Regions from separate parts of the Anaeromassilibacillus sp. SJQ-1 genome, predicted to be linked through region 1. Evidence: riboswitches for the same ligand, from Rfam matches in the RefSeq annotation. Region 1 holds a riboswitch; the other holds the start of a gene.
The links. Region 1 has a riboswitch for thiamine pyrophosphate ahead of thiS (sulfur carrier protein ThiS). Riboswitches for the same ligand answer to the same signal wherever they lie in the genome.

Region 1 (5,285 bases):
TGAATCATGTCGACGTTATTCTATATTAAGCCAAAGAAAAGTCCATCGAAGAATAACCAAATAAGACATGCAAAATTTCTGGGTGGGTGATACAAATCATTGTGTCTGTCCCGCCTCCATCGTGCTCTAGATTGTGTGATCTCTTCTCAAAGCAAAAACGGAACTTGATGATTGCCACCATTGGATGTATGATAAAAAGGCAAAAGGGCGTCTTGTCTGGAACGTAGCCAACGTTATCAGGCTCGTCTATTTCTGAAAAGGCGCTGGAATAGCGTGAAGAAAATATCAATAGAAATATTCTGGTGGGCGGGAATATCTGCCCCTTTCATTTTAGAAAAGAGGGATTTCACGATGAATTACAAAGAAGCCGCCACTTATTGGGAACAAAAGGATGCACAGGCCATCCAGATGGAACGGTCATCCCTTCTGAAAAAGATGGAGGCTTTTATTTTAGCACATAATACCTGTGCTTTGGCCTGTGGGAACGGCGATTTTGTCCGCTGTACGCCAATTGAGTATACCTATAAAGATCATACATTTTGGATGCTCTCTGAAGGCGGCTTAAAATTTCAGGCTTTAGAGGGCAATTCCAATGTTTGTCTTGCGATCTATGACGCCTATGAAGGCTTTGGAAAGCTTGGTGGTATGCAGGTCACGGGGAAAGCAGAACTTATTGAACCGTGGTCGGCTGAATACCTAGAGTTGCTTGCATTCAAAAAAATCAAAGCAGAAAACTTGAAAAAAATGCCCCATGTCCTGTACCTCATCAAAATCATTCCTTCCCGCATCGATTTTTTGTGGTCAGGGTTTAAAAAAGAGGGATACGACTCCAGACAACACCTCATCTTTTAACAGATAACCACAGCTTTAACAATCGTTATATGTTGCCCATCATCTCTATTTAATTTGATAAAGTTGTCGTTTTGCCATCCCATGGAAAGAAGGTCCCAAACATGATCCTCAGTGCCAGCCGTCGAACCGATCTTCCAAACTACTATGTAAATTGGTTGATTCACCGGCTCCAAGAGGGCTTTGTCCTCGTTCGAAACCCGATGAATCCCCACCAAATCAGCCGGATTCCTCTATCCCCATCGGTGGTGGATTGCATTGTGTTTTGGACCAAAAATCCGGAAAATATGTTGTCCCGTCTGGGAGATCTTTCTGCATACCCCTACTATTTCCAGTTTACACTGACCAGCTATGGCCGGGATATCGAACCATACCTACCCAACAAAAAAGATTGTTTGATTCCTGTCTTTCAATCGCTCGCTGCTCGCATTGGGAAGGACCGAATGGTTTGGCGGTACGATCCCATTCTTTTAAATATGCGGTATACAGTCTCTTATCACCTGGACGCTTTTGCACAGATTGCAGAGCGTCTGCGCGGATGTACCGAAAAAGTTGTTATCAGCTTTGTTGACTTGTATAGCAAAACACAACGCAATACAAGAGGGCTCTCTATAACGCCTCCACAGGGGAAAGTCCTACTCAACATGGTTCAGCATCTGGTACGAATTGCAGCAAACAACGGTATGGTTGTGGAAACCTGTTCAGAAACAATCGACCTCCAAGATTTGGGCGTACAACATGGACACTGCATTGATGCGCGGCAAATCGAACGCATCATTGGAGTTCCTCTCCGTGGAAAAAAGGACCGAAACCAACGCGTCACTTGCGGTTGTATGGAAAGCATCGATATTGGCGCATATCACACCTGTGGGAATGGCTGTAAATACTGCTATGCCAATTTCAGCCCACAGAAAGTGGCGGAAACAGTCCGCTTGTATAAAGAAACCTCCCCTCTGCTTTGTGGACAGATCGGCCCAAAGGACCACATTATTGAGCGGAATGTCCAATCGTTCCGTGAAGAACAGTTGCGGTTTGACAGAGAGATGGATGGGTAAAAGGTTTTTCTATTCAACAGATGTATAGGAAAAAACATTTTTCTTTATTTTTCTACTTCTTAGGGCTTTTGCCCGATTTTGATAGGAAATTTTTTACAGGCCCTCTTTCCACTTTGTGAGATTTATAACTTTACATTTCAAAAAGCACCCGATCCAATAAGATCAAATAAAAATTTACTCCCATGCTTTTAGAAGGCTTTGATGTTTCGAACACATCTCATAGAGCGTATTTGAGCTAAGAAAGCCATCACGCACATGTTCTGAAAAATCTCGCTGCAAAGCGGGGATAAAGAAAAGGAGAAACGATATGGCAAACCGTATTATGTTGAATCAAACCTCTTACCATGGAGCGGGGGCCATCCAGTAGATCATCAACGAAGCCAAGGCCCATGGCTTTCAGAAGGCATTTGTCTACACCGATCCAGACCTGCTTCAGTTTCAAGTCACTACCAAAGTGACCAGCCTTTTGGACGAAGCCGACCTATCCTATGAGATTTATGCAGACATCAAGGCAAATCCGGCTAGTAAAAATGTTCAACACGGCGTGGAGGCCTTTAAAAAAGCCGGGGCAGACTACATCGACCGCAATTGGTGGCGGCTCCTCCATGGGATACATCGAAGGCCGTTGGCATCATTATCGCCAATCCTGAATGCGAAGACGTCCGCAGCTTGGAGGGAACCGCATCTACCAAAAAGCCCTGTGTTCCGATTGTTGCGGTTCCCACCACTGCTGGTACTGCCGCAGAAGTTACAATCAACTATGTTATCACGGACGTCGAACGTAAGCGCAGGTTTGTCTGTGTAGATCCACACGATATACCGGTCATCGCAGTGGTCGATCCGGAGATGATAACCAGCATGCCCAAGGGACTGACTGCTTCCACAGGTATGGACGCCCACACACACGTCATCGAAGGCTACACCACCAAAGCTGCTTGGGAAATGACAGATATGTTCCACCTTGAAGCGATTGAGATCATCTCCCGTTCGCTGTGTGGCGTGGTGGAGAATACGAAAGAAGGACGCAAAGGTATGGCGTTGGGACAGTATATCGCAGGCATGGGTTTCTCGAATGTTGGGCTAGGGATTGCCCCTTCCATGGCGCATACTTTGGGCGCAGTCTACGATACCCCGCACGGTGTCGCCTGCGCTATGATGCTTCCGATTGTAATGGAGTATAACGCTGCATGTACGGGTGAAAAATATCGTGAGATCGCCCGGGCGATGGGAGTTGCCAATGTGGATGCCATAAGCCAGGAGGAATACCGCCAGGCTGCTGTGGAGGCGGTCCGAAAGCTCTCAGCGGATGTGGGAATTCCGTCCAAGCCTCCTGTACTGAAGGAAGAGGATCTTCCGTTTCTGGCTGAATCGGCCTATGCAGATGCTTGCCGGCCAGGACATCCAAAGGACACCAATGTGGAAGAACTGAAAGGCTTATTCCGTAAGTTGATGTAAAATACCTTGCAGGTTGCATGTGCTTTGTTTCTTCCCTGCTATCGCGAGGATTTTATCTTTCCAACATTTTATATTTTCTAAAAAAGAGAGCCATGCACAGACGTGGTTCTCTTTTTGTAAACAAGCCATGCGCGTAGAACTTGACAAATTTCGTCTGGGCGTGTTATAGTAAATGAGTAAATGAATAGGGGAGCTTATGAATAGGCTGAGAGGAAGTTTTTAACTTCGACCCATAACCTGATTTGGATAATGCCAACGTAGGGATATATCAGAATCCTACGGGGAATGCGATGGCATTTCCCGTTTTTCTGTGCATTCCAATCACGTGTGATTTACAAGCCCTCAGTGGCGAACAAATGAATCGAAACAGTTGAGAGTGAACGAGAGTTCATGAAGGGGTACACCACCGCGGGTGTATTTTTTCGTGAACTCTTTTTTTATTGTTCACAGCTGGTTTTCAGAAAGGAGTTATGTATGATTCGAATCAACGGAACGCCGGTGGAGCTTACAGAAGGAATGACGCTCCAAACTTATCTGGACCAAAACCAATACCAGTCGTCCCGTGTAGCCGTCGAACGAAATGGGACCATTGTCCCCCGGGCACAATACGGGTCGATTCAGCTACAAGAGGATGATGAATTGGAAATTGTCCATTTTGTGGGAGGTGGCTGAGGTGAAACCAAAAGCCGTGATACAACAAGCACAAATCGATGCTGCCCTGCGTGAACGGCATTCCCCGGCAGTCCAAAAAAGCTGGATACCGCCCGGGTAGCTATTGCGGGGCTTGGCGGGCTTGGTTCCCATGTTGCCTTCGCTTTAGCACGCATTGGCGTCGGGCATTTGCATCTCATTGATTTTGACCGCGTAGACATCGCCAATTTGAACCGGCAGCAGTACCTTTTGCATCATGTGGGGATGTTTAAAACCGACGCATTAAAAGAAGAGTTGCTGGACATTAATCCATACCTGGACATTCATACCGACTGTATCCGTGTGACGGAAGAAAACCTTCTGGAACTCTTTGCGCAGGAGGACATCGTCTGCGAGGCCTTTGATACCCCAGAGGCCAAGGCCATGCTAGCGAATGGAATTCTGGAATCTTTTCCGAATACTTTTCTGGTGGCAGCTTCCGGTATGGCTGGATATGGAGACAGCAACCGTATCCAGACGCGCAGAATTACCGACCACTTTTATCTCTGCGGAGACGGGAGCGCGGAACCAGGACCGGGATACGGCTTGATGGCTCCCCGCGTGATGCTCTGCGCAGCACACCAAGCCAATCTCATTGTGCAATATATCTGTAAAGCCCAAAAAGGAGAATGATGATGAACATGCTGCAAGACGATCGTTTGACCATCGGAGGACATTCCTTTACCTCCCGTTTTATTCTGGGGTCCGGCAAATATTCGCTGGAGCTCATCCAGGCTGCCATCGAGAAGGCTGGGGCACAAATGGTAACCCTGGCGCTCCGCCGTGCAAATGAGGGTGGACTCGCCAATATCCTGGATTATATCCCCAAGTCCGTCACGTTGCTTCCCAATACCTCCGGCGCACGCAATGCAGACGAAGCCATTCGAATTGCCCGGCTGGCCCGCGAGCTGGGTTGCGGGGATTTTATCAAGATCGAGGTCATTCATGACTCAAAATACCTTTTGCCGGACAACTACGAAACCATCAAGGCAACCGAGGTGCTGGCAAAAGAGGGATTTGTAGTCATGCCGTATATGTACCCCGATCTGAATGCTGCTAGGGATTTCGTCCAAGCAGGGGCGGCCTGTATCATGCCGCTCGGCGCGCCGATCGGTACCAACAAAGGACTTTGTACCAAGGATTTTATCCAAATTCTAATCGATGAAATCGATCTACCAATCATTGTGGATGCAGGGATCGGGCGCCCCTCCCAGGCATGCGAAGCCATGGAAATGG
Region 2 (5,285 bases), on a different contig from region 1:
CCGATAGATCGCCATTCTGTTCCACTCTGCCACAATTTCCTCCGGAGTCTCCGGAAAGTGAAACCGCTCCTTGGCATAAGCCGCTGCATCGAGAAACCCCATCGAAGCGATGCACTCGCAATATCCATCCGGTACGGTTAAGCCGCGCTTCTGCAAGAACTCCTCGTCGATTTCCTCCCAGACATGCAGCGAATCGAGCAAAGTCCCGTCCAGATCGAAAATGGCTGCCTGTACGTTTTCAATCCCCATCATTTCTTAATCTCGCTTTGCAGAATCTCAACGCTCTCCCCGCTGAGAATGCGGTTGGTTGTGCGGACTGCACACATCTTGCCGCACATCGAGCAGCTGTGCTTATCGGAGGCCGGAACACTCTCATAATAGGCCTTGGCTTTCTCCCCATCGATTGCCAGTCGGAACTGCTCCTCCCAATTAAAGCGCTGGCGGGCTTCTGCCATAGCATCGTCTTGCTTGCGCGCCCCGCGTACCCCTTTCGCGATGTCCGCCGCATGAGCCGCAATCTTAGATGCGACAATCCCCTCGCGCACGTCGGAGAGATCCGGCAAACGCAGGTGTTCCGCCGGGGTCACATAACACAGAAAATCCGCCCCATTTGCTGCTGCAATCGCGCCGCCGATCGCCGATGTAATATGATCGTATCCCGGAGCAATATCGGTCACCAGCGGCCCCAACACATAGAACGGGGCTCCGTGGCAAAGGCGTTTTTCCATCTTCATGTTGGCTGCAATCTCATCCATGGCCATATGGCCTGGCCCCTCTACCATCACCTGTACGTCTTTCTCCCAAGCGCGCTGGGTCAGATTTCCCAATTCGATCAGTTCGCCAATCTGCCCCGCATCGGTCGCATCGTCCAGGCAACCGGGGCGAAGCGCATCCCCCAAACTGATGGTCACGTCGTATTCCCGCAGGATATCCATCACTTCGTCGTAGTATTCATAGAAGGGGTTTTCGTTTCCAGTCATCTTCATCCAGGCAAACAACAAGGAACCGCCGCGAGACACGATATTCATCTTCCGTTTGGAACGCTCAAAACCTTCCACTGCACGGCGATTGATGCCTGCGTGGATGGTCATAAAGTCCACCCCCTCTTCCGCATGGGCGCGCACAACCTTGAGAAAATCTTGCGCTGTCATATCCATCAGGTCCTTTTCCAGGTAGCCAATGGCATCGTAAACCGGGACGGTCCCAATCATTGCAGGGGAATATTCGATCAGTTTTTCGCGGAATTCACGCGTCTTCCCATAGTTACTCAAATCCATGATGGCTTCCGCACCGAATTGCACCGCCAGCTGAACTTTCTGCATTTCTGCACAATAGTCGGCGCAATCGCCGGAAATCCCCAAATTCACATTGATTTTTGTCCGCAACCCCTCGCCCACTCCATTCGGGTTCAGAGACTTGTGCCGTACATTTGCGGGAATGATTACCCGCCCTGCCGCCACCAGAGGAAGAAGTTCTTCCTCCGTATACCCTTCTTTTTGTGCTACAACAGAAAGTTCTTTGGTAACAATTCCTTTTTTCGCTGCTTCCATTTGCGTCTTATATTCCATGTTTCTGTCTCCTTTATTCAATCTCCGCGCCATTGGTCAAACCGTTCCTATAGACGTCGTAAAAATGGTTGGTGGGGCCATATCCCTTTCCAATAGACAACGCGTGGCGAATCGCCATGGTGACATAAGCTTTTGCACGTTCTACCGCGACCGGCATCTCCAATCCCAACGCTAGATTTGCGGCAATTGCGGAGGAATAGGTACATCCAGTGCCATGGGTGTTCTTGGTTGGAATTCGTTCCGCGGTATAGTGGTGTATCTGTTTTCCATCAAATAGCACGTCCACCGCGTCCCCCTGTGCATGGCCGCCCTTGACCAATACCCCTTTCGGCCCCATCGCCTGAATTCGCCGGGCAGCCTCTTCCATCTCTTCGATAGAGCGGATGGAACATCCTGCGATTTTTTCTGCTTCCGGAATGTTCGGCGTCAGAAGTGTAGCCAACGGGAGGACTGTTTGAATTAGCCGATCTACCGAACAAGGGTCCATGAGCGGACATCCGTTTTTGGCATACATCACAGGATCAATCACCACATGTTCCGGCCGATACTCCCGTAGCTTTTCTGCCACCGCTTCCATGCACGGCGGCTGGGAAAGCATTCCCACCTTGACTGCATCCGGCCGGATATCCTCAAACACCGCATCGATCTGCTGGCGAATCACATCCGGGGACACATCCTCAATGGCGATGACACGGCTGGTATTCTCCGCTACAACGGAGACGATCACACTCATCCCATAGACACCGTGCGCGGAAAAAGTCTTTAAGTCCGCCTGAATTCCTGCGCCGCCACTGCAATCCGAGCCGGCGATTGTCAATGCTTTTTTCAACAGACATCCTTCCTTTCTTTCGGCCGTTCGCCCCCTGTTCGTGAAAACAGGCACAAAAAAACGCCTGCCTCCCGGCAAGCGCTCCCATTCCAATCTTCATTGGCTTTGCTTCCCTACGACAGTATTAACCGACAGGTTCTAAGGGTCAGGTTTTACCTTCTCAACCGCAAAAGCAGTTCCCCCGCAAACGTCCATATTTCATTTTCTTTTGATAAAGATTATAGCACCACTGACAGTTTCTGTCAATGAAAGGCGGTCTTTCTTTAGGACAAGTTTCATGCTATAATAACTATGTATATTTCATTTGAAAGGATTGATGAATCAGGGGGAATTTATGCTTTTTTACGGAATCCCTCTGTCCTTTCTTGCAGCCCGCGTCCTAGGCGCGGAAGCCTCAACTCAAGTTCCAATCCTTTCACAGAAAGAGGACATTTATGAAACAGGTGACCATCGGCTTAAATGATGCAGGCCAACGGCTTGATAAATTTCTAACAAAAACATATCCTAATTTGCCGCAATCCATGATGTACAAAAGTATCCGAAAAAAGGACATCAAGTGCAACGGAAAACGCTGCGAAATATCCACCCGGCTGTCTGCGGGGGATGTGCTAACTATGTATCTAAAAGACGAATTTTTCCAACAAGCACCAAAAGAATACGATTTTCTGAAAGCGCCCAATCAGTTAAACATTCTATATGAGGATGAAAATCTGATGCTGTTGGATAAAAAACCCGGTCTGATTGTGCATCCAGATGAGCACTATCATTTCGATTCTTTGATTGCGCGGGTGCAACATTATCTCTATGAGAAAGGGGAATTTAAGCCGGAAAATGAAGCGTCTTTTGCCCCTGCATTGATTAATCGAATCGACCGCAACACCGGCGGTATTGTGATGGCGGCTGAAATCGCAGAAACTTTGCGCATTATGAACGAAAAGGTCAAACAACGGGAACTCACAAAACTGTACCTCTGCATTGTCCATGGGCATATGCCTAAGCGTGAGGAAACCTTAGAAGGTTTTTTAGAAAAAAACGAGAGCCAAAACCGAGTCTATATATCCCGGCGTCCTACCAGCGATACCAAAAGCATTCGGACACGCTACCGTGTATTGGCCGAGCGTGCGCGGTATAGCCTGCTGGAGGTTGAGCTTTTGACTGGACGTACGCACCAAATTCGGGCGCATCTTGCTTCTATTGGGCATCCCCTTGCCGGCGATGGGAAATATGGAACCAATGCCATCAACAAAGACTGTGGTTTTAAATACCAAGCATTGTATTCCTATAAACTACGTTTTCATTTTTCAACCCCTGCCGGTATTCTGGAATATTTGAATGGGCAAACCTTCGAAGCAAAACAGATTTGGTTCCTTGATGATTTCTATCGCTGGCCAGACTAGGCGGCTTTCTCTTAGTAAAGCATTTCGTCCGGTTTAACCGGATATTTTGAGGAGTAGGTTGTAGCTTCTTTATATTGTTGTGAGGAGAATGGGATATGGCGGATAAATCAGAGGACTTCACGGGTCTTCTCAATTCAATTGACGAGATTACAGAGCTGATCTATGTATCTGATCTGGAGACATACGATCTTTTATATATGAATAAAGCGGGAAGAAAAGCGTTCTCTTCTAATGCGGCTGCCGGCGGAAAATGTTATCAGGTTCTCCAAAAGCGTGATTCTCCCTGCCCATTTTGTACAAATCAAGTGTTACATACCGATAAAAGTTATGGCTGGGAATTTACAAACCCGGTTACAGGCCGGCATTATTTTCTAAAAGACCGCTTGATCGAATGGCAGGGACGTCTTGCCCGTTTGGAAATTGCTTTTGATGTAACCAACTATGAAAAGGAAAAGAACGAGCTTCGCTATGCGTTGGACTCGCAACAGATTGTCTTGGACTGTATCAAAATTCTTTATCAGGAGCGAGATTTAGACAAAGCGATCAACTGTGTCCTGCAAATGATTGGACAATATCTTTCAGCCGACCGCGCTTACATCTTTCAAATTCGTGGTGACAAAATGGACAATACCTACGAATGGTGTCGTGAGGGCGTCCTCCCGCAAATCGATTTCTTGCAGGGGCTGGACCCGTCCATTGTTGTTCCATGGCAAAATGAATTGGACAATCACCAGTGCATCATCATGAAAGATATTGAAGATATTAAAGGAGAACGGGTCTATGATGTTCTCTCCCCGCAGGACATCCAAAATATGGTGATTGCTCCTCTGGAGGAAAACGGACGGATCAATGGATACTTTGGGGTGGACAACCCGCCGCATGAAAAAATTCGAAACATCGTCTCCCTGCTGGAGACGCTTCGGTATTTCATCATGGTTACTTTTCAGCGACATGCCGATGAACAACGGCTACAGCATTTAAGTCTCCACGATACATTGACCGGGGTTTATAACCGCAATAAATATACACTGGATATTCCAGAGATCACAAAATCCAGGGGGCCGATCGGTGTGGTTTATTTGGATTTCAATGGACTTAAGGAGACCAATGATTGCTACGGCCACTATTATGGCGACCAGGCTCTAAAACGTTGTTCCGAGTGTATGCGTTTGGTTTTCGAGGAAGCAAACCTCTACCGAACCGGCGGGGATGAGTTTGTAATTATCTCCTCACAGAAATCCCAAGAGGAATTTTTAAAGCTGGTCCGTACCCTAAAAGATTCTCTTGCAAAAGAACAGCTTCCTGTAGCCGTAGGTGCTCAGTGGCAGGAAAGCGCCGAAAACCTAAGAAATTTAATCACATTAGCTGATCGTGCCATGTACGAGGACAAGCAACGCTTTTATGAAACAACACTTACACCAAATCCATTGACCCGTCGCCCACGGGATTCCTCCTTGAGCCAGGAACCAAAGGCGTAGGAAATTGGCCCGT

Region 2: another riboswitch for thiamine pyrophosphate. It lies ahead of thiD (bifunctional hydroxymethylpyrimidine kinase/phosphomethylpyrimidine kinase); the one in region 1 lies ahead of thiS (sulfur carrier protein ThiS).

What each region holds. Positions count from the first base shown of each region.
Region 1 is NZ_JBKEIV010000009.1:10,392-15,676, forward strand. Features, by position in the region: gene ACGCCZ_RS01800 (pyridoxamine 5'-phosphate oxidase family protein) at 352-852, shown strand; gene ACGCCZ_RS01805 (DUF1848 domain-containing protein) at 954-1,904, shown strand; partial or broken gene fucO (lactaldehyde reductase) at 2,272-3,359, shown strand; TPP riboswitch at 3,537-3,640, shown strand; gene thiS (sulfur carrier protein ThiS) at 3,834-4,031, shown strand; gene thiF (sulfur carrier protein ThiS adenylyltransferase ThiF) at 4,134-4,682, shown strand; gene ACGCCZ_RS01825 (thiazole synthase) at 4,694-5,285, shown strand, end outside.
Region 2 is NZ_JBKEIV010000038.1:4,340-9,624, reverse strand. Features, by position in the region: gene ACGCCZ_RS09920 (HAD family hydrolase) at 1-252, opposite strand, end outside; gene thiC (phosphomethylpyrimidine synthase ThiC) at 249-1,568, opposite strand; gene thiD (bifunctional hydroxymethylpyrimidine kinase/phosphomethylpyrimidine kinase) at 1,582-2,397, opposite strand; TPP riboswitch at 2,490-2,590, opposite strand; gene ACGCCZ_RS09905 (RluA family pseudouridine synthase) at 2,832-3,794, shown strand; gene ACGCCZ_RS09900 (sensor domain-containing diguanylate cyclase) at 3,890-5,272, shown strand.